3 regions of the Faecalibacterium sp. AF27-11BH genome follow, and region 3 is predicted to be linked to each of the others. Evidence: riboswitches for the same ligand, from Rfam matches in the RefSeq annotation. Region 3 holds a riboswitch; each other region holds the start of a gene.
The links. Region 3 has a riboswitch for thiamine pyrophosphate ahead of thiD (bifunctional hydroxymethylpyrimidine kinase/phosphomethylpyrimidine kinase). Riboswitches for the same ligand answer to the same signal wherever they lie in the genome.
Positions count from the first base shown of each region.

Region 1: it holds a riboswitch for thiamine pyrophosphate, as region 3 does, so the genes downstream of both, thiW (energy coupling factor transporter S component ThiW) here and thiD (bifunctional hydroxymethylpyrimidine kinase/phosphomethylpyrimidine kinase) in region 3, are expected to answer to the same signal.
Region 2: it holds a riboswitch for thiamine pyrophosphate, as region 3 does, so the genes downstream of both, DWY76_RS04950 (energy-coupled thiamine transporter ThiT) here and thiD (bifunctional hydroxymethylpyrimidine kinase/phosphomethylpyrimidine kinase) in region 3, are expected to answer to the same signal.

Region 1 covers NZ_QVGS01000007.1:100,676-108,386, reverse strand. Annotated here, with positions in the region: gene DWY76_RS08665 (threonine-phosphate decarboxylase) at 1-350, shown strand, start outside; gene DWY76_RS08660 (cobyric acid synthase) at 347-1,843, shown strand; gene DWY76_RS08655 (precorrin-8X methylmutase) at 1,840-2,514, shown strand; gene DWY76_RS08650 (hypothetical protein) at 2,677-2,913, opposite strand; TPP riboswitch at 3,099-3,206, shown strand; gene thiW (energy coupling factor transporter S component ThiW) at 3,497-4,012, shown strand; gene thiM (hydroxyethylthiazole kinase) at 4,028-4,849, shown strand; gene thiE (thiamine phosphate synthase) at 4,836-5,471, shown strand; gene thiC (phosphomethylpyrimidine synthase ThiC) at 5,674-6,984, shown strand; gene DWY76_RS14015 (hypothetical protein) at 7,242-7,379, shown strand; gene DWY76_RS08625 (alanine/glycine:cation symporter family protein) at 7,613-7,711, shown strand, end outside.
Region 2 covers NZ_QVGS01000003.1:169,477-177,187, reverse strand. Annotated here, with positions in the region: gene DWY76_RS04975 (hypothetical protein) at 17-427, opposite strand; gene DWY76_RS04970 (sigma-E processing peptidase SpoIIGA) at 676-1,515, shown strand; gene DWY76_RS04965 (sigma-70 family RNA polymerase sigma factor) at 1,564-2,268, shown strand; gene sigG (RNA polymerase sporulation sigma factor SigG) at 2,825-3,592, shown strand; gene DWY76_RS04955 (sporulation transcriptional regulator SpoIIID) at 3,642-3,890, opposite strand; TPP riboswitch at 4,001-4,100, shown strand; gene DWY76_RS04950 (energy-coupled thiamine transporter ThiT) at 4,183-4,812, shown strand; tRNA gene DWY76_RS04945 (tRNA-Ala) at 4,954-5,029, shown strand; gene bilS (flavodoxin family protein BilS) at 5,093-5,584, shown strand; gene DWY76_RS04935 (DNA glycosylase) at 5,677-6,513, opposite strand; gene yfcE (phosphodiesterase) at 6,513-7,058, opposite strand; gene DWY76_RS04925 (MATE family efflux transporter) at 7,368-7,711, shown strand, end outside.
Region 3 covers NZ_QVGS01000001.1:43,124-50,834, forward strand. Annotated here, with positions in the region: gene DWY76_RS00175 (class I SAM-dependent rRNA methyltransferase) at 1-1,164, opposite strand, end outside; gene DWY76_RS00180 (CYTH domain-containing protein) at 1,361-1,849, shown strand; gene DWY76_RS00185 (rhomboid family intramembrane serine protease) at 1,846-2,478, shown strand; gene DWY76_RS00190 (TENA/THI-4 family protein) at 3,070-3,747, opposite strand; gene thiD (bifunctional hydroxymethylpyrimidine kinase/phosphomethylpyrimidine kinase) at 3,740-4,540, opposite strand; TPP riboswitch at 4,598-4,704, opposite strand; gene DWY76_RS00200 (TIGR00730 family Rossman fold protein) at 4,801-5,337, shown strand; gene DWY76_RS00205 (NAD(P)-dependent oxidoreductase) at 5,380-6,276, opposite strand; gene DWY76_RS00210 (aspartate dehydrogenase domain-containing protein) at 6,292-7,092, opposite strand; gene DWY76_RS00215 (chromate transporter) at 7,201-7,711, shown strand, end outside.

The sequences.
Region 1 (7,711 bases), on a different contig from region 3:
GCCAGCCGTGGGCGGTTTCCAGTCTGGCACAGGCGGCGGGCATTGCTGCGCTGGATGAGACGGAATATGTGGCGAAGGTGCGTGCATTGATCGAAGCACAGCGGCCTGTGCTGGCAGACGGCCTGCGGGCGCTGGGCCTGCGGGTGATCGAGGGCCGGGTTAACTATCTGCTGTTCCGCGCGCCGGAAGCGCTGGGCGAAGCGCTGCGCCGCAAGGGTGCGGTACTGCGCAGCTGCGGCAATTATCCGGGCCTTGATGCCAGCTGGTACCGCACCGCCGTGCGCACAGAAAACGAGAACCGGCAGCTGCTTGCACTGCTGGCCGAGACCCTGCCGGAGGTGGCACAATGAGCAAGGCAAAATGCATTATGGTGCAGGGCACCATGAGCGGTGCGGGCAAAAGCCTGCTGTGCGCGGCGCTGTGCCGCATCTTTGCGCAGGATGGCTACCGCGTGGCCCCTTTCAAAAGCCAGAACATGGCCCTGAACAGCTTCGTCACCCGCAACGGTGCAGAGATGGGCCGTGCTCAGGTGGTGCAGGCACAGGCTGCAGGCGTGGAGCCGGATGTGCGCATGAACCCCATCCTGCTCAAGCCCAGCAGCGATGTGGGCAGTCAGGTGATCGTGAACGGCAAGGCCCGGGGCCAGATGCCTGCCGCCGCCTACTTTAAAATGAAGCGCAGCCTTATCCCGGACATTCTGGAAGCCTACAACAGCCTTGCCGCCGAGAACGACATTATCGTGATCGAAGGCGCGGGCAGCCCGGCGGAGATCAACCTGAAAGCCGACGATATCGTCAACATGGGCCTTGCAAAGCTGGTGGATGCGCCGGTGCTTCTGGCGGGCGATATCGACCGGGGCGGCGTATTCGCGCAGCTGTACGGCACTGTGGAGCTGCTGGAAGCCGACGAGCGTGCCCGCATCAGGGGCCTCATCATCAACAAGTTCCGGGGCGATGTGGAGATCCTGCGGCCCGGCCTTGCCATGCTGGAAGAAAAAACGCAGCTGCCCGTGCTGGGCGTAGTGCCGTACCTGCGGGTGGAGATCGAGGACGAGGACTCCCTCTCCGACCGGCTGGATACAAAAGCTGCGGTCAAGCCGCTGGATATCGCCATCCTGCGCCTGCCGCATGTATCCAACTTCACCGATTTTATCCCGCTGGAACAGCACCCGCTGCTGGGCGTGCGGTATGTGCAGCGCACCCGCCAGCTGGGTGCACCGGATCTCGTCATCCTGCCCGGCACCAAGAACACCATGGACGACCTGCGCTGGCTGCGGGAAAGCGGACTGGAAGCGGCGGTGCTCAGGCTTTCGGCAGCCGGTACGCCGGTGCTGGGCGTGTGCGGCGGCTATCAGATGCTGGGCGAACAGCTCTGCGACCCGGCAGGGGAGGAGAGCGGCACCCCCTGCACCCTGCGGGGCCTTGGCCTGCTGCCCACCACGACGGTGTTCGGCACCGAAAAGCACCTGACCCAGACCACAGCCTGTGTGACCACAGAACCCTTTGCAGGCGCAAAGCTGACGGGCTACGAGATCCACGCAGGCCGCACCGAGGTGCGGGGCAGTGCGTTCTGCATCCTTGCAGACGGCACGCCGGAGGGCTGTGTGCAGGACGGTGTATTCGGTACCTATCTGCACGGCCTGTTCGACACCGGCGAACTGACCGAAAAACTGACCGCATTTTTGTGCAAACGGAAGGGCATCGATCCGGCCGGGGCCGAGCTTATCCCCATGGAGCAGTACCGTCAGCAGCAGTTTGATCTGCTTGCCGATGGTGTGCGCGCGGCACTGGATATGCCCGCCATCTATGCCGCCATGGGAATGCAAAAAGGAGACAACACATGACACCGCAGCATCATCTGCCCGCCGACATTGAACGGACGAGCATCTCCATTATCACAAGGGAATTGGACGAGCTGGGCCTGACCCCGCCGCCGGAGATGGCTGCGGTGGTCAAGCGGGTCATCCACACCACCGCGGATTTCGACTATGCCAAAAATCTGCGCTTTACACCCGGCGCGGTGGAAGCCGCAGTCAAGGCCCTGCACGCGGGTGCTTTCATCGTTACCGACACCAATATGGCGCTGGCGGGCATCACAAAGCCGGGCCTGAAAAAACTGAACGGTGAAGCCATCTGCTACATGGCAGACCCCGCTGTGGCCGAAGCCGCAAAGCAGGCGGGCACCACCCGTGCCGTTGCCGCCATGCACCGCGCTGCCCGGGAGCACCCGGGGGCCATTCTGGCCATTGGCAATGCGCCCACGGCCCTTTTGACCATTGCGGAGGAAATGGAAGCCGGTCTGCGGCCTGCGCTGGTCATTGGCGTGCCGGTGGGGTTTGTGAATGTGGTGGAAAGCAAGGAAGTACTGTTTGCCGCCTGCGAGCGATACGGCGTGCCTGCCATCGCCGCCATGGGCCGCAAGGGCGGCAGCAATGTGGCTGCAGCCATCTGCAACGCCCTCATTTACTCTGCCGCCGAAATGCTGGACCCCTCTGCCAGAGGGTGGAACGGATAAGGCGGAAACAGTATAACATCAAAAACCCGGAACCCTTTTTGAGCCGTTTTGGCCGAGAAAAGGTTCCGGGTTTTGTTCATGATTTTTTCAGAGAGCTATTTTGCAACAGCCCCATTTTCACGGAAAAGGTCCGAACCGAGCACGGCATCCACACTGCCGGCATCAGGCTGCGGGGAACGCCTTGTTCCACACTTCGATCACCTTGAACTTCGGGGTCCAGCCTTCGGGCTCGAAGCGGTCGCCCTTGGCACCCATGGTGCCCTGCTCGGTGCACCACTGTGCGGCCTTGGCCATATCAGGGTCGGTCACATCCGCAAAGGCGGGTGCGCACACGCTCAGCACCATGCACAGCGCCACGATGGCCGAAAGCAGCCTTTGGGTCAGGGTCGTCTGCTTCATATGGAATTCCTCCTTTTTGCTTACGGGGGGGTATGCGTCCGCCTTGAAAATACCATATTTCACCTTCTTTTTCAATAAAACCTGCGTGAAACGCCCCAAAACCTGCGTGAAAAACGTTTTGAACCGCTGTGCGCGCCTTTGCCCCCTCTTGCAATTTGTGCGCAAAGGGTGTAAAATACAGTCACAATCAAATACAGGGGAGCTTGTAAAGCAGGCTGAGAGGAAGTACCCAAACTTCGACCCTTTTACCTGATGCGGATAATGCCGCCGTAGGAAGTCAGAATGGATGATTTTTTGCAGGAGGCACCGCGGAAGGTGTCTCCTGTTTTTTGTTGTGTACCTATTACCATTAAGGAGGATACCTTGTACTTTTCTGCGGAAGTGCCGCAGCGGGCTGAGGGGGAGCGCCCTGAGCTTTGTAACCGTCAGCGATGGGAAGCCGTGTTCCGGCGTGAGAGGAGACCAGCAAGTCTCGACCGCTTCTTATAGTTCCTGCGCCGGGTCTGGCACCGGGTGCGGGCTGTTTGCGGAGGCGCTGTATGGTTTTTGCTGCTTCCGCAGGTTTGGAAAGGAGCCTTGCCTTATGAAAAAACTCTCTGTGAAAAAGCTGGCGCTGGCCGGCATGCTGTGCGCTCTGTGCGTGGTGGGCAGCGTATTCAGCTTCCCCATGTTCGGCAGCAAATGTGCACCCATCCAGCACATGGTCAATGTGACCTGCGCGGTGCTGCTTGGCCCGTGGTGGGGCGTGGGCGTGGCCTTTGTGGCCTCGCTGCTGCGCAATCTGCTGGGTCTGGGCAGCCTGATGGCCTTCCCCGGCAGCATGTTCGGCGCACTGCTGTGCGGCCTTGTGTACCATAAGACCAAAAACATCCTTGCCACCATGGTGGGCGAGGTGTTCGGCACCAGCATTCTGGGCGGCCTGTGCGCTTACCCGGTGGCCATCTTCCTCATGGGCAAGAGCGCCGGCGACATCGCGTTCTATGCCTACATCGTGCCGTTCCTCATCTCCACTGCAGTGGGTTCCATCATTGCGGGCGTGCTGGTGTACAGCCTGCAGCGCTCCGGCGCACTGCGCTCCATGCAGAACAGTCTTTCCTGACGGAGGGGCACCCGAATGTTCAAAACAGAATTCGAGAACCTGCGCCGCACCTGCCCGCTCATCCATAACATTACCAACTACGTCACCGTGAACGACTGCGCCAACATGGTGCTGGCCTGCGGTGCTTCGCCCATCATGGCCGACGATGCCGCCGAGGTGGAGGACATCACCACCATCTGCGGCGGTCTGAACATCAACATCGGCACCCTGAACAGCCGCACCATCACCAGCATGCTGCTGGCGGGCAAAAAGGCAAACCAGCTGGGCCATCCTGTGGTGCTGGACCCGGTGGGTGCGGGTGCATCCCGCCTGCGCACCGACACGGCTTTCCGCCTGCTCAGGGACGTAAAGTTCACCGTGATCCGCGGTAACATCTCCGAGATCAAAACGCTGGCCTCCGGCGCGGGAACCACCAAGGGCGTGGATGCCGATGTGGCCGATAAAGTTACTGAGGCCAATCTGGACAGTGCCGTGGCCTTTGCCAAGGCCTTTGCAGCCCAGACGAGTGCCGTTATTGCCATTACCGGTGCCATCGACATCGTGGCCGATGCCGAAAAAGCCTACTGCATCCGCAACGGCAATGCTATGATGAGCAGCATCACCGGCACCGGATGCCAGCTTTCGGCCCTGACGGCGGCGTTCGTCACCGCCAACCCCGGACATCCGCTGGAAGCCGCTGCAGCTGCAGTGTGCGCCATGGGCCTTGCGGGCGAGACCGCCCACAAGCGCCTGACCCCGCTGGACGGCAACTCCACCTACCGCAATTATATCATCGATGCCATTTACAATATGACCCCGGATCAGCTGGAAGAAGGAGCAAACTATGAAGTGCGATAAGCAGAACATGCTTCTGTATGCCGTCACCGACCGCGCATGGGTGGGAAAGCAGACCCTCTATGAACAGGTGGAGAGCGCCCTGAAGGGCGGTGTCACCTGTGTGCAGCTGCGTGAAAAAGAGCTGGACGACGAAGCCTTTCTGAAAGAGGCTGTGGAGATCCATGCTCTGTGCCAGCGCTACGGCGTGCCGTTCTTTGTGAACGACAATGTGGACATTGCCATCCGCTGCCACGCCGAGGGCGTGCATGTGGGGCAGGAGGATATGGCCGCAGCGCAGGTGCGCGCCCGTGTGGGCGACGGTATGATGATCGGCGTTTCCGTCCACAGTGTGGAGGAAGCACTGGAAGCCGTCAAGCACGGCGCAGACTGCCTTGGCGTGGGCGCAGCCTTTGCCACCCATACCAAGACCGATGTGGACGTTCTGCCCCACGAGACCCTGAAGGCCATCTGTGATGCCGTGGACATCCCGGTGGTGGCCATTGGCGGCATCCACAAGGAGAACATCCTGCAGCTCAAGGGCACCGGTGTGGATGGCGTGGCCCTTGTGAGCGCCATCTTTGCAGCAGACGACATCGAGACCGAGTGCAAAGAGTTGAAAGCCCTGTCGGAGCAGATCATCTGACCGATCCCGCGGCAAACCGGGGACACCACCTTGGGCCGCGTTATAAAATTCATGGAGAAAACCAACATGAAAAGCGTATTTTGCGCAGGTGCCGGCATCCAGAACGTTCTGTTTTTTCTGAATGACGGCTGCCTTTCCCTACCCTTGTATGACCAGCACCCTGCTGTTCAGAGATAAACTGTCATTTGGAGGAACAGAGCGTATGCAGACTTATACTACCCAGATGGATGCTGCCCGCAAGGGCATCATCACGCCGCAGATGGAGATCGTGGCAAAGAAGGAATACCGCACCACCGAGGAGATCCGCCAGTGGGTGGCCGAGGGCAAGGTAGCCATCCCGGCCAACAAGCACCACGAGTGTTTGAACCCCGAGGGTGTCGGCTCCATGCTGCGCACCAAGATCAACGTGAACCTTGGTGTCTCCCGCGACTGCAAGGACTACAACGTGGAGATGCAGAAGGTGATGAGCGCCGTCAACATGGGTGCCGAAGCCATTATGGATCTTTCCAGCCACGGCAACACCCAGCCCTTCCGCCAGAAGCTGACCCACGAGTGCCCGGTGATGATCGGCACCGTGCCGGTGTACGATTCGGTCATCCACTACCAGCGCGATCTGGCTGAGCTGACCGCACAGGACTTCATCGATGTGGTGCGCCTGCATGCAGAGGACGGTGTGGACTTTGTCACCCTGCACTGCGGCATCACCCGCAAGACCATCGAGCAGATCCGCAAGCACAAGCGCAAGATGAACATTGTCAGCCGCGGCGGCTCTCTGGTGTTTGCATGGATGAGCATGACCGGCAACGAGAACCCCTTCTACGAGCACTTTGACGAGATCTGCGAGATCTGCGCCGAGCACGATGTGACCATCTCGCTGGGCGATGCCTGCCGTCCCGGCTGTCTGGCTGACGCCACCGATGTGTGCCAGATCGAGGAGCTGGTGCGTCTGGGCGAGTTGACCAAGCGCGCATGGGCACACAACGTGCAGGTGATGGTGGAAGGCCCCGGCCATGTGCCCCTGAATCAGGTGGCTGCCAACATGGAGGTGCAGAAGAGCATCTGCATGGGCGCACCCTTCTATGTGCTGGGACCCCTCGTCACCGATATCGCCCCCGGTTACGACCACATCACCGCTGCCATCGGCGGCGCTGTGGCTGCAGCCAGCGGTGCAGCTTTCCTGTGCTATGTGACCCCCGCCGAGCATCTGGCTCTGCCCAATGTGGACGATGTGAAGCAGGGCATCGTGGCCTCCAAGATCGCTGCCCACGCCGCCGATATCGCCAAGGGCATCCCCCACGCCCGGGACATCGACGATAAGATGGGCGATGCCCGCCGTGTGCTGGACTGGGATGCACAGTTCGCCTGCGCACTGGACCCGGAGACCGCAAAGGCCATCCGCGATGCCCGCCTGCCGGAGGACGACCACAGCGACACCTGCAGCATGTGCGGCAAGTTCTGTGCCGTGCGCAGCATGAACAAGGCGCTGGCCGGTGAGTACATCGACATTCTGTAAAAATCTTCTGTTTTGCGCGCAGCAGCGCGCATCTTCCTCCGCCGCCCGGTATGACCGCCGGGCGGCTTTTGTGTTGTAATTCCAAAAAGATTGTGTTAAAATAACAATAAGGCGCTGATTGCAAAATTGGTGGTCATGCTTTCTATCCCGTATCGCTGGTTTTTCTATTTCTACATAGAACAAGCAGAGGTCCGGGAGGAAACTTTTTTGAAAGTACCCTGCCCGGAGCCTTGAAGGCGAAGGGAGGGGGATATCGAATGAATCTGCTGGAGACTCTCGCATTGCTCACGTTCATTCTCGCGTTGTTGAGCTTGGTCGTGGATGTGATCCGTCTGACCGTTGAGGTCATGGCAAAGTTTTCCCAGATGAAAAGCGATGATAACAAAAAAGATTGACCGCCTCACAGTTCCCCAACTCGAGCGGTCAATCTTTTTGACTAACGGGATGGAAAGCTGACCTTTGCAGTCAGCGCCCCTTCTGTTTGTAGTATAATCGAAGCTATGTGATTTGTCAAGTTATCCTGTTCCATCGATTATTTCTATCGATTTTTTAGAATTTACAATTCTTCTGTACTGTACTATAATGAAGTTATCGTCTTCATTCCATTGATCTACAGGAGGAATCTGCCTTGCTGGTAAATCTTATCGAATCCGTCTATCGCCTTTTGTGGGGCGACCTGTTCACCATCCCGCTGGGCGGCGGCATCGGCATTTCCTTCATGGTGGTG
Region 2 (7,711 bases), on a different contig from region 3:
CAGGAAAGATTAGTTATTAGAGAGTGGGCAGAGTGCCTTTCTTAGTTTCCAGACCGATGGAGCCGCTGCCCAGGGTGTAGATAGCGGACAGGCCGCCCAGGATCTGCATGCCAGCATTCAGAGCGCCAACAGCAAAGCCCCAGTTGCCGCCGAAGGTGTTGTAGCCCTTGTTGTAAGCCTTATCCAGATTCGTAACAGAGAAGCCGATCACATCGCCGGGAACGTAGTTGCCATCGAACAGCTGGCCCAGAATGGAGCTGGTGTACGCATCCAGGAAAGAGTTGCCAACGATCTTGATCACGTTAGCGGAAACGTTCTGCCAGTTCTCAGTCTTCATAGCAGGAGCCAGGACATCAACCAGGCTACCACCAACAACGTAGGTCATCTCGTTTTCTGCAACAGCAGAGAAGTTTGCAGGCATCATCATAATGAATTTCTCCCTTCAAATTTAGAAAGATATTTGCAAGCCATTTGTTTGGCTTACGTCCCTTACTAGGATGGCAATAATATACCACACTTTCCAGAAATGTTCAAGTACTTTTTTGAAAAAAATGTGAAAAATGTGATAGACTGTGAAAATCCGGTCTCAAAATTCTTACAGAAGCCGCTTTTTTGCACACAGCGACATGGTTTTTTGCAGAATTGGAAGATACTGGAATTTGAAAGGGATCGTGTATGAAAACCGTGATCTATCTGGACGAACTGCTGCTGACGAACTTTCTGGCCGCAGCAGCGCTGCTTTTGGGCGCAGGGCTTTTGTGTGCGCGGCAGTGCAGCGGCCTGCGGCTGATGGCGGGCAGTGCGGCAGCGGCAGCAGCTTCGCTGGGCATTCTGCTGCCGGAGCTGCCCGGCCCTGCAGCTTTCCTTTATAAGGTGTTCACCTGCTGTGCCGCTGTAGCTGCGGCTTACGGCGTGCCGGGCCTGCGCAATTTTGTGCAGCTGTGTGTGTGGTATCTGCTGCTGAACCTGCTGCTGTGCGGAGCCGTGCTGCTGCCCGGAGTGCAAAGCGCAAATCTCTGCGTCTATCTGCCGCTGTCTCCGGGCCGGCTGCTGCTGTGCTGCGGTGCAGTGCTTGCCGTGCTGCGCGGCGTACTGTTCTGCTTTGGCCGTGCAGGCACCCGCTGCTTTGCCGCTGTGCTGGAGCTGGAAGGTGCAGCCCTCTCCGTACAGGCTTTCTGCGACACCGGCTTCTCAGTGCAGGACCCGCTGACCGGGCAGGCAGTGGTTCTGGTCTATTATCCTGCCGTGCGCAGCGCCCTGCCGCAGGAGCTGCGCACATTTCTGGACCGTTATTTTGCCTGCGGCACGGCACCGCCGCCGGAGCTGCGGGTGCGGCTGGTGCCCTGCACCACCATTGCCGGGCACTGCGTGCTGCCTGCCGTTCCGGCCAAGGCCCTGCGCACCAGCAAAGGCAGTGCAGCGGGCATTCTGGCCGCATTCTGCCGCCCGGAAACGCAGCAGCCATGGACAGCTCTGCTGGGCAGCGAACTGGCCGTACAGCTGGGCATCCGCTGAGAAGCGTTTGATGCGATCGATACTTATAGATGTACAGGAGGGGTATTCATGTTTCATGTTCTGCACCGGTTCTGGCGTTGGCTCCTTGCACGGCTGGGCTATTGCGGCGGCGCACATTTTCTGGCGGGCGCGCCCAGCCTGCCCCCGCCCCTGACCCCGGAACAGGAAAAAGTCCTGCTCTCCCGTATGGCTGCAGGCGATGCCGCTGCCCGGGACGACCTGATCACCCACAACCTGCGGCTGGTGGTGTACCTTGCCAAAAAGTATGAAAGCAGCGGTGTGCCTGCCGAGGACATGATCAGCATTGGCACCATCGGGCTGATCAAGGCGGTGAACACCTTCACGCCGGAGCGCAGCATCAAGCTGGCCACCTACGCCAGCCGCTGCATCGGCAATGAAATTCTGATGTACTTACGCAAAAGCTCCAACCGCCGTCAGGAAGCCAGCATCGACGAACCGCTGAACGTGGATGGCGACGGCAACGAGCTGCTGCTTTCCGATATTCTGGGCAGTGATGAGAACCAGATCAGCCAGCGGCTGGAGCAGGATGCGGAGCGCGCCGTTCTTCGCCGGGCCGTGGACAGCCTGTCCCCTCGGGAACGGCAGATCATGGAGCTGCGCTTTGGTCTGGCGGACGGCATTGAGCGCACCCAGAAGGAGGCCGCCGACGCACTGGGCATCAGCCAAAGCTACATTTCCCGGCTGGAAAAACGGATCATCCATACCTTAAAAGTACAATTGGAAAACGAGTGAGGTGAAAAAACGCGGACTGCCGCCCGCTGGGCTTGACAATCCACGCTGATTTGCGTATAATAAAACTACAAAAGGCGCTGGCCCTGCAAACGGCTAGTTCCTTACCGGATTAGTCAAGAAAAGATGACCGCTCGGATTGGGACTCGAGGCGGTCATTTTTTCTTTTTGTCATCACTGTGAGAAACAGTCCATGTAATTTCAAACGTAACGTAGATTGCTCCGCCGAGAAGCGTGAGCAGAAGCACGACCTGTTCAAACGTCATGGTGCATCCCCCCTTTCCGCCTTTGGGCATCCGGGGAGAACGAGATCTTCAAGAAAAAATCGTCTTTAGCCGGCACCCAAGTACCGGTAAGGACTAGCCGCCTGCGTTTGTGGGCACAGCGCCTGATGGCGGCGTTGCCGCCGCAAATACAGCATATCATAAATCTGCACGAAAAACAATATTTTGCCGCGCTTTCCTGTCAAACGGGAAAGCGCACAGTTTTTTCCACGCATACAATGCCGCTGCGCATCCCATACTCCCGGTGAAGATCAAAACAGACCGGGGGCGTTTGGATGTACAACAAAGTGGAGCTGTGCGGCATGAACACTGCAAAGCTGCCTGTGCTGACCGAAGCCGAAAAGCGGGAACTGCTGGCCCGCGCCCACGCCGGTGATGCGGCAGCCCGGGAACAAATGGTGGAAGGCAACCTGCGGCTGGTGCTCAGCGTGGTGCAGCGGTTCGCCCAGCGCGGCGAAAATCTGGACGACCTGTTTCAGGTGGGGTGCATCGGGCTTATCAAGGCCATCGATCATTTTGACCCCGCTCAGCCGGTGCGCTTTTCCACCTACGGCGTGCCCATGATCATTGGCGAGATCCGGCGCTTTCTGCGGGACAACAACGCCCTGCGGGTGAGCCGCAGCCTGCGGGATACCGCCTACCGGGCCATGCAGAGCCGCGAAGCGCTGGAAAAGCAGCTGGGCCGCGAGCCGACCATGGACGAGATTGCCCAGGCGGCGGGCCTTGCCCGGCGCGAAGTGACCGCCGCGCTGGAATCGGTGGTGGAGCCGATCAGTCTGGAAGAGCCGGTGTACACCGATGGCGGCGATGCGATGTATGTGATCGATCAGGTGCGGGACCCGGACGGCGAGGACAGCTGGATCAGCGGGCTGCAGTTCCGGCAGACCGTGGCCGGGCTGACCCCGCGGGAAAAGCGGATCATGGAGCTGCGCTACCTGCAGGGCAAGACCCAGATGGAGGTGGCGCGGGAGATCGGCATCAGTCAGGCACAGGTCAGCCGGTTGGAAAAAGGCGCACTGAGCCAGTTCCGCACCCGGGACTGAACCTAAAAAGGCGGCACAGCTTCCGTTTTGTTCGGAAGTGTGCCGTCTTTTATCTGCGGCTGTATTTGCGCCGGGTGGCCGCACCGCCGCGCAGATGCCGCTCTGCCTTATTACAGGCCAGAACCGCACGCACCTGCCGGAACAGCTCCGGCTGCAGCGTCCGCAGCCGCACCGCAACATCCTTGTGCACGGTGGACTTGCTGCACCCGAACACCGCTGCCGCCGCACGCACTGTGGCCCGGTTGGCCGCGATATATTCGCCCAGCTGTACCGCCCTCTGTTCGGGGTCTCCCTTCATATCCAGACTCCTCCCATTGTGAACTTATGGTACAGCCTATGCACAGGCCGGGGCAGATATGTTCCGCCGGGGCTTGACTTTTGCGCCGGACGCGCTATACTTTTGCATGGACATAAAAACAGGGGTGCCGAAAGGCTGAGATCCGCGTTTTGCGGAGTACCCTTTTACCTGACCGGACAATGCCGGCGTGGGAGTTTGCAGAACTGTCCGTTCTTTCACAAACCCCGTGCGCCTGCTGGAAAGCGGGCGCATTTTGTTTTTGTGTACTATCGTTCTGAGAAGAGGAATCCCTATGACCAAAACCTATTCCAAAACCCGCATTCTGGTGGAGGGTGCGCTGATGATCGCTCTGTCCACCGTTTTGAGCATGATCCAGATCCCGCTCATGCCCCACGGCGGTTCCATCACCCTGTTCAGCATGGTGCCCATTCTGGTAATGAGCTACCGCCACGGCGCAAAGTGGGGCATCATGACCGCTTTCGTCAACAGCCTGATCCAGCTTGTGCAGGGCCTTGGCAATCTGGCATACTGCCAGACCCTCACGGCACAGGTGGGCTGCGTGCTGCTGGACTACCTTCTGGCCTTCACGGTGCTGGGCTTTGCCTGCCTGATCGCAAAGCCTTTCCGCAGCCGCACCGTGGGTGTCGGTGTCAGCGCCTTTGTGGTGTGCCTGCTGCGCTTTTTGTGCAGCTTTCTGTCCGGTTACATCGTCTGGAAGGACTACGACTACGCTTTCAGCTGGATGACCGAGATCGGCTTTCCCGGCATCTCCAACATGAGCGTGGACGGTCTGTGCTGGCTGTACAGCGCCGTGTACAACGCCACCTACATGCTGCCCGAAGCCATTCTGACCACGGTCCTTGTGGTGATCCTGATCCGTGTCGCACCGCAGATCTTCGACCCGCAGAACGCAAGAGCGTAAGTTTTTTCGCAGTCATTTTTCCCGCCGGGAAGGGCATTTCCCCGGCGGGAATTTTTTTGCAGAAAATCCCAAAAAAGCTGTTGACAATCCGGCAAAGCGCTGGTATAATTACTCCTGTCGTCAGGCACGGCACAAACATCTGGGGGATTAGCTCAGCTGGGAGAGCGCTTGCATGGCATGCAAGAGGTCACCGGTTCGATCCCGGTATTCTCCACCAGAAGGAAAAGCACCGCACGGAAACGTGTGGTGTTTTTTGTTGTTACCGACCAAAGGAGAAACTATGAGCTACGCGATCGTATTCAGCAGTAAAACAGGCAACACAAAATTATTGGCAGACACGCTGCACGCCTGTCTGCCACAGGAAAACTGCTGCTATTTTGGCACCCCGGACCCTGCTGCCATGGAAGCGGACGACCTCTATGTGGGCTTCTGGACAGACAAGGGAAACGCTGACGAAAGCACTTTGGACTTTTTGAAGCAGCTGCACGGCAAAAACATCTTCCTTTTTGGCACCGCCGGCTTTGGCGGCAGTGAGGAGTATTTCAACAAGATCCTGAAAAAGGTGGAGCGTTCACTGGACAGGAGCAACACGGTCTTCGGCCGTTATATGTGTCAGGGCAAGATGCCGCTTTCGGTACGCCAGCGGTATGAGGGCATGAAAAAGCAGCCGATCCATCTGCCCAATCTGGATGCGCTGATCGAGAATTTTGACAACGCCCTTTCTCACCCGGATGCAGAAGATCTGGAACGGTTAAAGCAGGCGGTAAAATGATAAAAAGGCAGCGGTTTTCCTCAAACAGAGGAGGCCGTTGCCTTTTTTGCTTAGCGGATGATCCTACGCTCCTGCCTGCGGCTCCGCGGTTCTTATCCCACGCTTCTTTTATAAAAGAACAGGTACTGCTGCACGATGCCTGCTTCCAGCCCGAACTGCGGGAACGGGTCCTGCCCGGCAAACTCGTCCCGGATGAGCCGTTCGATCCAGACATCCACCGGCACACGGCCCACACGGCCATAGCCGAACAGACACACGCAGTTTGCCACCTTTTTGCCCACACCGTCCAGTTCCATCAAACGGGCAAAAAGTGCTTCATCGGGCAGGGAAGCCAGCTTCTTCAGGTCCAGTGTGCCCTCTGCCGCCTGCTGCGCCGCATGCAGCACGTAGCGGGTGCGGTAGCCAAGACCGCACTCCTGCAGCGCCTGCTCCCCGGCACAGCAGAGCGCTTCTGCTGTCGGGAACGCATACACCGGCCCTTCGCTATCGCTGCCCAGCCGCTCGCCAAACCGCTCCGAAAGCAGCTCTACCGCCCTGCGGATAGCCGGGATGCTCTTTCGCTGCGAGATGATGAAGCTGACCAGCATCTCCCACTCATCCTGACGCAGCACCCGGATGCCCCGGCCATATTCCATGGCACGCTGCAGAAAGTCGTCCCTGCTGTCCAGCTTTCCGCGCAGGGCGGCATAGCTGCGGCCAAGGTCGAAGTAACCGTGCCAGAAGGTTTCCCATGCGCCCGGCTCACACCGCACCGTGTAGGTTCCGCTGCGCAGTGGTCTGAGGTAAAGCAGCCGTCTCCCGGAAACAAACCGATACCAGCCCTCCGCCTGCTTCCGGGGGCGAAAGCACTGGCCGCTTTCCAGAATTTTGTCCGGGTCGAAATCATCCCGGATCTGAACCGTTTTCTCTTCCAGCTCCATTTCCCCCATCACAGCTCCAGCTCCCGGTACACTTCGCCTTCCAGCGTTTTCCAAAGGAAAGTCTCCCCTTCCAGTGTCATATAGCTATGTGCACTCCCCTCCTTCGGGATGCTCACAGAACCGGGATTCAGGTAGAGATTGCCTTCGCCGAACTCTGTCCACGCCGGAATGTGGGTGTGGCCATGCAGCAGGATATCTCCCGGAGCCAGCGGCGGCAGATTTTTCAGGTTGTGCACATGACCGTGGGTAGCGTAAACGAGCCGCCTGCCCACCGGCAGCACCGCATAGTCGGCCAGAATGGGAAAATCCAGCACCATCTGATCCACCTCAGCGTCACAGTTGCCCCGCACGCACAAAAGCGCCGGCTTCAGCCCGTTCAGGAGCGGGATGACCTCCTTCGGGGCATAGCCCTCCGGCAGGTCGTTGCGGGGGCCGTGATACAAAAGATCCCCCAGCAAAAGCAGCCGGTCTGCTCTCTCCCGCTCAAACGCTTTGATCATTTTTTTGCAATAAAACGCCGACCCGTGCAGGTCGGATGCGATCATCCATTTCATGGCAGGATTCTCCTTATTTTATAAAGTATCTATTTTTATTTTAGCCTCCCAGTGAAAAATGGTCAAGTCTATAAAAGTCATACTTTATCCGTTTGACCTCTTGACATCTGCCGGAAGCCGTGTTATCCTACAGTTAATAAAATTCGTGTGGATTTTTACAGCAGTATGCTACTTTTCGCCACACAATGACTTCAAAAAAGCCATTGTGTGGCTTTTTTGCGTCTGCGTTTGTTTTCGAGCAGTCTCGCCCTGACGATTCCGCGGCTGCAGCAATTCATTCCTTTTCTCTACAGGAGCAATGCAAACACTATGAACGAGACCTTTATGAAAGAAAAACCGGTGCTGCCGCTGTTGGTATCCATGGCGCTGCCCAATGTTATTTCCATGCTGGTGAACAGTCTGTACAACATCGTGGACAGCCTGTTCGTGGCCCGCATCAGCGAAGACGCCATGACTGCGTTGTCGCTGGTGTTCCCGATCCAGAATTTTGCCAACGCCATCGCCATCGGCTTCGGTATCGGCATCAATGCCATGATCGCACTGTACCTTGGCGCGGGCGACCACAAAAAGGCCGAGACTGCCGCCACCCACGGTATGGCGCTGAGCCTGATGCACGGCATTCTCATCACCATTGTCAGCATTGTCATCATGCC
Region 3 (7,711 bases):
ATGATCCGGTGCTTGCTGTTTCACCTCGATCTGCCGCAGCTGGCGGTGCGCATCCTTTGCAGCGGCGCGCAGCATCTTGATGAACAGCTCCTCGGTGGCAAAGTGGGAGCAGCTGGCAGTTGCCAGATAGCCGCCGCGAGGCAGCAGCTTCATGGCACGGTAGTTGATCTCCTTGTAACCGCGCATGGCGTTCTCCACAGTGCGGCGCGCCTTGGTAAAGGCCGGCGGGTCCAGAATGATAAAATCGTAGGGGTGTCCCTCTCTTTCCAAGCGGGGCAGCAGCTCAAAGGTGTCCTCGCACAAAAAGTCCATATTGGTCAGACCGTTGCGCTGGGCATTGCGCTGCGCCATGGCAATGGCCTCGGCGCTGATGTCGGCGGCGGTCACACGGGCAGCGCCGCCCGCAGCGGCGTTCAGTGCAAAGCTGCCGGTGTGGGTAAAGCAGTCCAGCACGGTGTGACCTGCAGCAAGGCGTGCCACCGCCCGGCGGTTGTACTTCTGATCAAGGAAGAAGCCGGTCTTCTGGCCGTTCTCGAAGTCCACATGATAGTAAACTCCGTTCTCGCAGATCTCGGTCTGGGTGCTTGCCGGGTGAGTCTCACCGGGCAGCTCAAACCAGCCTTTGTTCTGCTCAAGACCTTCCTTTGCGCGCAGAGCCTCATCGTTGCGCTCGTAGATGCCGTCGATGGTCTGGCCGTCGGCGCGCAGGACTTCTGCCAGAATGGGGAAGAGGACGGGCTTGAGCTTTTCCATGCCCACGCTCAGGGTCTGCGTGACGAGGATGTTGCTGAACCGGTCCACGGTCAGCCCGGGGAACTGGTCGGCTTCGCCAAAAATGACGCGGCAGGCGGAAAGGTCGGCGGGCTCCAGCACGGTTTTGCGGTAGTTCCATGCATATTCCACCCGGCGGCGCCAGAAGGCTGCATCAAAGGTGTCATTGGCGTTGCGGGAGATCAGCCGCACGCGGATCTTGCTCTTGAGCGAAACGAAGCCGGTGCCAAGGTAGGAACCTTTGGTGCTGACCACATCGGCCAGCGTGCCGTTTTCCGGCTCATTTTCCGGGGAATTGAGGATGTCGTTCTCGTACACCCAGGGGTGCCCGCCCACCAGCAGGCCCTCGGCGTGTTTGTTGACGGTATACACAGGGTAAGCGCGTTCTTTCATATGGTTCTCCTTATCATGGACGAACTCCCTTCGTCCCGCGTTCGCTCGACACGCTTACCGTGCGGGTAGGCTCCCTCACTGAGGGAGCTGGCTGCGAAGCAGACTGAAGGAGTAAAAATCTACCCTTTATAATAGCACAAAATCATGTTATTATAAATAAGAAATGCCAAAAAACCGCATGAAAGAGGGATGCATTATGGAAATTGAACGCAAATGGATGGTGAAGGGCTGGCCGGAGGGGCTGCCCCTCAGGGAGGAATTTGCCATGCGGCAGGGCTATATCAGCGTGCGGCCCACTGTGCGCATCCGGGAAGAAGCCCTCACCGGCGGCAGAACGGACTACATCCTCTGCTTCAAATCCGGGGGCGGCCTTGCCCGCGAGGAGATCGAGCGCAGCATCGACAAAGCGCTGTTTGAGGATTTGGAACACAAGATCATCGGCAAACCTCTCATCCCGAAGCTGCGCCGCAGCTACACTCTGCCGGACGGTTCTGTGCTGGAAGTGAACCATGTGGACGAAGGCCAGCCCACCGAGTTCTGGTATGCCGAGGTGGAGTACCCCACGGTGGAATCAGCCCTTGCATGGCAGCCGGAAAGCTGCGGCCTTGGCGATTACCTCAAGGATGAAGTGACGAACCAGCCCGGCCAGAGCATGGGCGAATACTGGGTGGAGACAAGAGGATGAAAAAAGTAAAACTCAAACTGGAACTGCAGTACAACTCCCCGGTGATCCTCACATTTTTCCTGCTGTCACTTCTGGTGCTGTTCCTCGACCAGTGGACGGACGGGTGGACGACGATGCATCTGTTCTGTGTCTATCGCTCCTCGCTGAAGGACCCGCTGTTCTACATCCGGCTGTTCGGCCATGTGCTGGGCCATGCCAGCTGGGATCACTTTCTGAATAACATGCTGCTGCTGCTCGTTGTTGGCCCGCCAATGGAAGAAAAGTACGGCAGCAAGCCGCTTTTGTGCGGCATGGTGTTCACCGCTCTGGTCACCGGCGTGCTGCAATGCGTGCTGTTCCCGCGTTCGGGGCTGCTGGGCGCGTCCGGCATCGTGTTCATGCTTATCATGCTTTCGTCGCTGGCGGGCTTCTCCGGCGGCATCCCGGTCACCATGCTGCTGGTTGCAGCGCTGTACTTTGGTCAGCAGGTGTACGATATCATTTTTGTGCACGACAATGTAGCAAACTTCATGCACATTGTGGGCGGCTTATGCGGCACTGCCTTTGGCTACTACAGTGCGTTGCACAGCCGTCGCAGGCCGGCAAAAGCGGTGAAGTTTTCTAGCACGAACAGCCGCCGGAAGCGCTGAACCCACTGTGGACATAGGCTGATTTTGAAAAATTTGCAAACAGGTATTGACAAACGAAAAATCCGTGGTTTAATATAGCCAAATTCAATACACTAAACCGTTGAAGCGGAGATAACGGCGAACCATGCCTGTACAGAGAGCCTGCGCAGCTGAGAAGCAGACCGGAAACAGTTCGTCAAGGAAAGTGTGACTTTGCGTTATATTTTCCCGAAATGGACCGCTGAGGGTGCAGGGAACTGCGGAGAACTTTCGCCGCACAGTATTCTGCAACGTAGGGCATACGTCAGTTGCCGGGGATGTGTTGGCATCCCGCCAAGTGCATGGGGTCATGCCCATGAAGTCAGGGTGGCACCGCGGATAAAAGGCCATATTTTATTCGTCCTTGACAGAAGAGAGTTCTTCTGTTAGGGGCGTTTTTCTTTTCCACTCCCTCGGCAGAAGAGCCGGGGGAGTTTTTGTTTTAGGGCTCCCATGTTTCCGGCACTAAGGCTCATGCCTGCGGCTGCGGCCACGAAACCCTGAACAAAACAAATGCACCCGGTTGCTGCGGTTCTACCCACAGGCCAGGTGCATTTTATATTTTAGGAAAAATTACAGGTCACTGCGCGGGGAAGCTGCCATGGCCCAGAAGTTCAGCTCGTGCTCCGAGCAGGCATGGAAGATCTCGCGGCAGCGGGCAAGGCGCTCGTTGCTCAGGCCTTCGCAGACTTTTTCTGCAAACGCGGCCCAGTCGCGGCAGGCCGCCTCATAGCCCTTGCCAGCATAGTCCACCACCAGTGCACCATAAAGGGTATCCTGCACGGAAGGCTTTTCTTCCAGCAGTTTCTGGAAGATCCAGCCATAGCTCAGCATACAGGGCAGGCAGGCCATCATGCACTCGGCTGCGCCCTCGCCGTTTTTGGCGGCTTCGATCATAGAGTCCACATAGGCACGGTTCTCCGGCCGCAGCGGCAGGCTCTGGATGCCTTCATCGGTCAGTCCAAAGTGCTTGAGATAGTGCAGGCGGGCTGCATCCTCGCTCTCATTCACGAAGGAAAGCAGGGAATAGTAGGTGCGGATGGTCTGCATATCCTTTGCCTTGGTCATGCCCCAGGCAAACACCTTGGCATATTCCCGCAGGTAAAGACTGTCCTCCACGATGTAGCCCTTGAAGCAGGCTTCATCCAGTGTGCCATCCGCAAGGTGGGTCAGAAATTCTGAGTGCAGGCATTTCTCCCACACAGGCAGACTTTCCTGCACCAGCTGCTGCACAAAGGTCTGCTCACTCACCCACAAACTCTCCCTTCAGTGCAAACATATGGTCCATCGGGCCGGAGCCGTGGCCCAGATCCAGCATGGCAGAAAGACAGCCGGAAATGTAGGCCTTTGCGCGCTCCACCGATGCATCCAGATCATAGCCCTTTGCCAGATTGGACGCAATGGCGCTGGACAGGGTGCAGCCGGTGCCGTGGGTATTGGGGTTTGCAATGCGCTTGCCGCGGAACCATTTGCCGCAGCCGTCCCGCCACAGAAGGTCGTCGGTATCGTTGATCTGGTGGCCGCCCTTGCACAGCACGGCACAGTGGTATTTCTCGCTGATCAGCTTTGCAGCGGCCTCCATTCCGGCCGCATCGGTGATCTTCATGCCGGAAAGGATCTCAGCCTCCGGGATATTGGGGGTGACCACCTCTGCCATGGGCAGCAGCTTTTCGGTCAGTGCCTGCACGGCATCGTCCCGCAGCAGCTTGGAGCCGGAGGTGGCAACCATCACCGGGTCCACCACGATATGCTTTGCGCCGTAGGTGTGCAGCTTTTCGGCGATCACACCGATCAGCTCTGCCGAGGATACCATGCCGATCTTGACGGCATCCGGGTAGATGTCGGTAAAAATGGCGTCGATCTCCTGTGCCAGAAATTCGGGCGTGGCTTCAAAAATGCCGGTCACACCTGTGGTGTTCTGGGCAGTCAGTGCGGTAATGGCGCTCATGGCGTACACGCCGTTTGCAGTCATGGTTTTGATATCGGCCTGGATGCCAGCACCGCCGCTGGAATCGCTGCCGGCAATCGTCAATGCAGTTTTCATGGTTACAACTTCCTTTGCAAAAAATGCGGAAATGCCCGCAAGGAGGCATCTCCGCACTTTGAAGCAGCAGTATCTCCCTACGTTGGCATTGTCCAAATCAGGTCACAGGTCTGGGCAAACAGCCCACTCTCAGCCTGCTTTTGCAGGCTCCCTTTTTTCTGCGTTCAAGAATACCACAGTGCCGCTGCATTTGCAAGGGGATGGCCCTTTTCAATCGGCCCGCTGCGTGGTAAAATGGAAAAAACAAAGGGGGAAATACCATGAACATCACGGTCTATCTTGGAGCAAATGCGGGCAATGATCCTGCGCTGGCGGAAGCTGTCCGGGAACTGGGCAGCTGGATCGGTGCAAACGGGCACCGCCTTGTGTACGGCGGCTCCCGCAGCGGCCTGATGGGTCAGCTTGCCCAGAGCGCGCTGGACGCAGGCGGCACGGTGACCGGTGTGGAACCGCAGTTCTTTGTGCAGCAGGAGCTGCAGCACGATGGCCTGACCGAGCTGATCGTCACCAAGGACATGACCGAGCGCAAGACGAAGATGATCGAGCTGGGCGATGCCTTCATCGCATTCCCCGGCGGTACCGGCACGCTGGAAGAGATCGCAGAGGTAATGTCCAAGGTCTCGCTGGGCCAGTTGGACGCGCCCTGCATCCTGTATGATCTGAACGGCTACTACGACAGCCTGAAAGCACTGCTTGCCAAAATGATCGAGAAAGGCCTTTCCACGCCGCAGCGCCAGCAGGGCATCCGATTTGCGGCGAATCTGGAAGAGATCACAACAATTTTGAATAAAGCCTAAAAGGAAACACTTCCCCGGCCGGGGAAGCGTTTCCTTTTTATATCATTCTCCCAGCGCAGTGCGGATATTTGCCAGCACCTTCTGGCTCAGCAGCACAAAAGCCTGCTTGGTGCGCCCGGCGGAAACATTGGCGCAGTGTACGTTCTCGCGTTCAAAAAAGCCCTCGCTCACCGGGCCTGCAGCGGCACGGGTGTCACAGAAGAAGTGGGTGCCCGGCAGAGCAAGCCACTGTTCCAGAGCAGCAGAGTCAAAGCCCGGGCCGATGGAGGTGTTGAACAGTACCTTGCCTGCGCCCAGCTGTGCAAATTCGTCCTTGCCCAGCAGAAGGACATTTTTGTTCAGGCAGGTGAACACCACCTTGCTCTCGGTCAGCAGCTGTGCCAGCGGCTTATAGGCCATGCCCACAGCTTCGGCATCCGGCTTGCGGGTGCGGCTGTAATAGGCAATGTCGGCGCCCATGAACTGCAGCGCGTCGGCGATCATTTTGCCGGACACACCCAGCCCGATGATGCCTGCCTTCAGCCCGGTGATCTCCACCGGCTCGTCCCGCAACATGGGCATTCCAAAACCGTGCAGGATGCCGGTGAGCTCATGCAGGACGTACTCCACAACGCCGCGGTCGCCGTAGTCCCGGATGCCCAGCACTTTGATGTCGCGGGTGCGGGCGTAGGCGATATCCACATTGGCGCTTTCCTCAGAATACAGGCTGCAGCACATGCCGATGTAACGGATATTCGGGCAGCGCTCGATCACATTTTTGCCCATGCGGGAGGTGTAGCTCAGAAGCACGGCATCGGCATCTCCGATGCGCCGCACGATCTGGTCATCGCTGGCCGGGATATCGCGGTACAGCACCACTTCTTTTGCGTACTGATGCAGTTCCTGCTCAGCGGAAGGAATCAGGCTTACCGGCTCAATGGCCACCAGTTTGTTGAACATCTGCAAAGCCCTCCTTTAATAGAAGCATACGGGGGAGGAGAGGTTGCGCAGCAGGGCAACTACGCTCCAACCGGCAATGGCGCTGGTGGAAGAGCAGATATCCACCACGGCCTTCACGCCCTCGATCTCGGCGGTGATGCAGTGGTCGTCGCCCACCCAGCCGGGTACCGAGTGCATGGTCACGCCGGTGATCTCCGGGCCGGTGGTGGCCAGCGAGGTGGCAACAGCCACATTCACGCGGCGGGGGAAGGTGGCAATGGCCTGCTTGGCATTGCCGGTGAACACGGTGGTCTTTTCGGTATCGGTCAGCAGGTGGTCGGCCCATACGGGCGTGTTGCGGAAGCCTTTGGCTCCGGTGTGGGTCTCAATGCCTGCCGTCTCGGCCAGCTTCTGCGCCTCGGCCATCAGAGTGACGGTCTGCAGCACATCAAAGCCGCCAATGGCACCGCTTGCCAGATGCACCTTGGCACCGCCCTCCACGGCAGCGGCCTTGACCTGCTCGTAAAAATCAAGGTCCGCAAAGGCACCAATGGAAATAATGACCAGATTCACGCCTTTTTTCAGTACAGGCACAGCCATGGCGCGCACAGCCTCCACCGAAGCAGTCTCCACAATGTATTCCGGCTGCAGCGCCAGCAGGGCATCCACATCATCGCAGACGGGACAGCCTACCTCGGCGGCAAGTTTTTCTGCCGAAGCACGGGTACGGCTGGTCACGCCCACCAGCTCATAGTCCGGCAGCAGACCGTTCTTCCATGCATCGGCCACAATGTTGCCCAGAAATCCGCAGCCTACGATGCCAAATTTTGTTTTCATATCCTAAACTCCTTTTTCTGCTTTTTCCAAAGAAAGCAGCATATTCCATTAAAGTATATCATATCAAAACAAAAAATGATATAATAAGGCGCAAGAAAGGAGAAGGCTATGTCGAAAACAAAGGAGCTTTTCTGGACGTTTTTCAAAATTGGAGCGTTCACGTTTGGCGGCGGCTATGCCATGGTGGCTTTGCTGCAAAATGAATTTGTGGAAGAGAAAAAGTGGGTGACAAAAGAAGAATTTCTGGACATGGTGGCAATTGCGGAGTCTACGCCCGGCCCGGTGGCGGTGAACAGTGCCACCTATATCGGCTACAAGATCGAGGGTACGGCAGGCGCGGCGGCGTCTACGGTGGCGGTGTGTCTCCCGTCCTTCGCGGTCATTTATCTGATCTCGCTGTTCTTTGACCAGTTCCTCCGCCTTTCGGTGGTGGCAAGTGCGTTCCACGGCATTCAGGTGTGTGTGATCTATCTGATCCTCTCGGCGGGCCTGAAAATGCTGAAGCAGCTGGAACACAGCGTCTTCAATATTGTCATCCTGACCACGGTTGCGGCAGCGATGGTGGGCTGTTCCATTGCAGCAGTGTCCTTCTCTTCCATTTTTTTCATCCTGTTCAGCG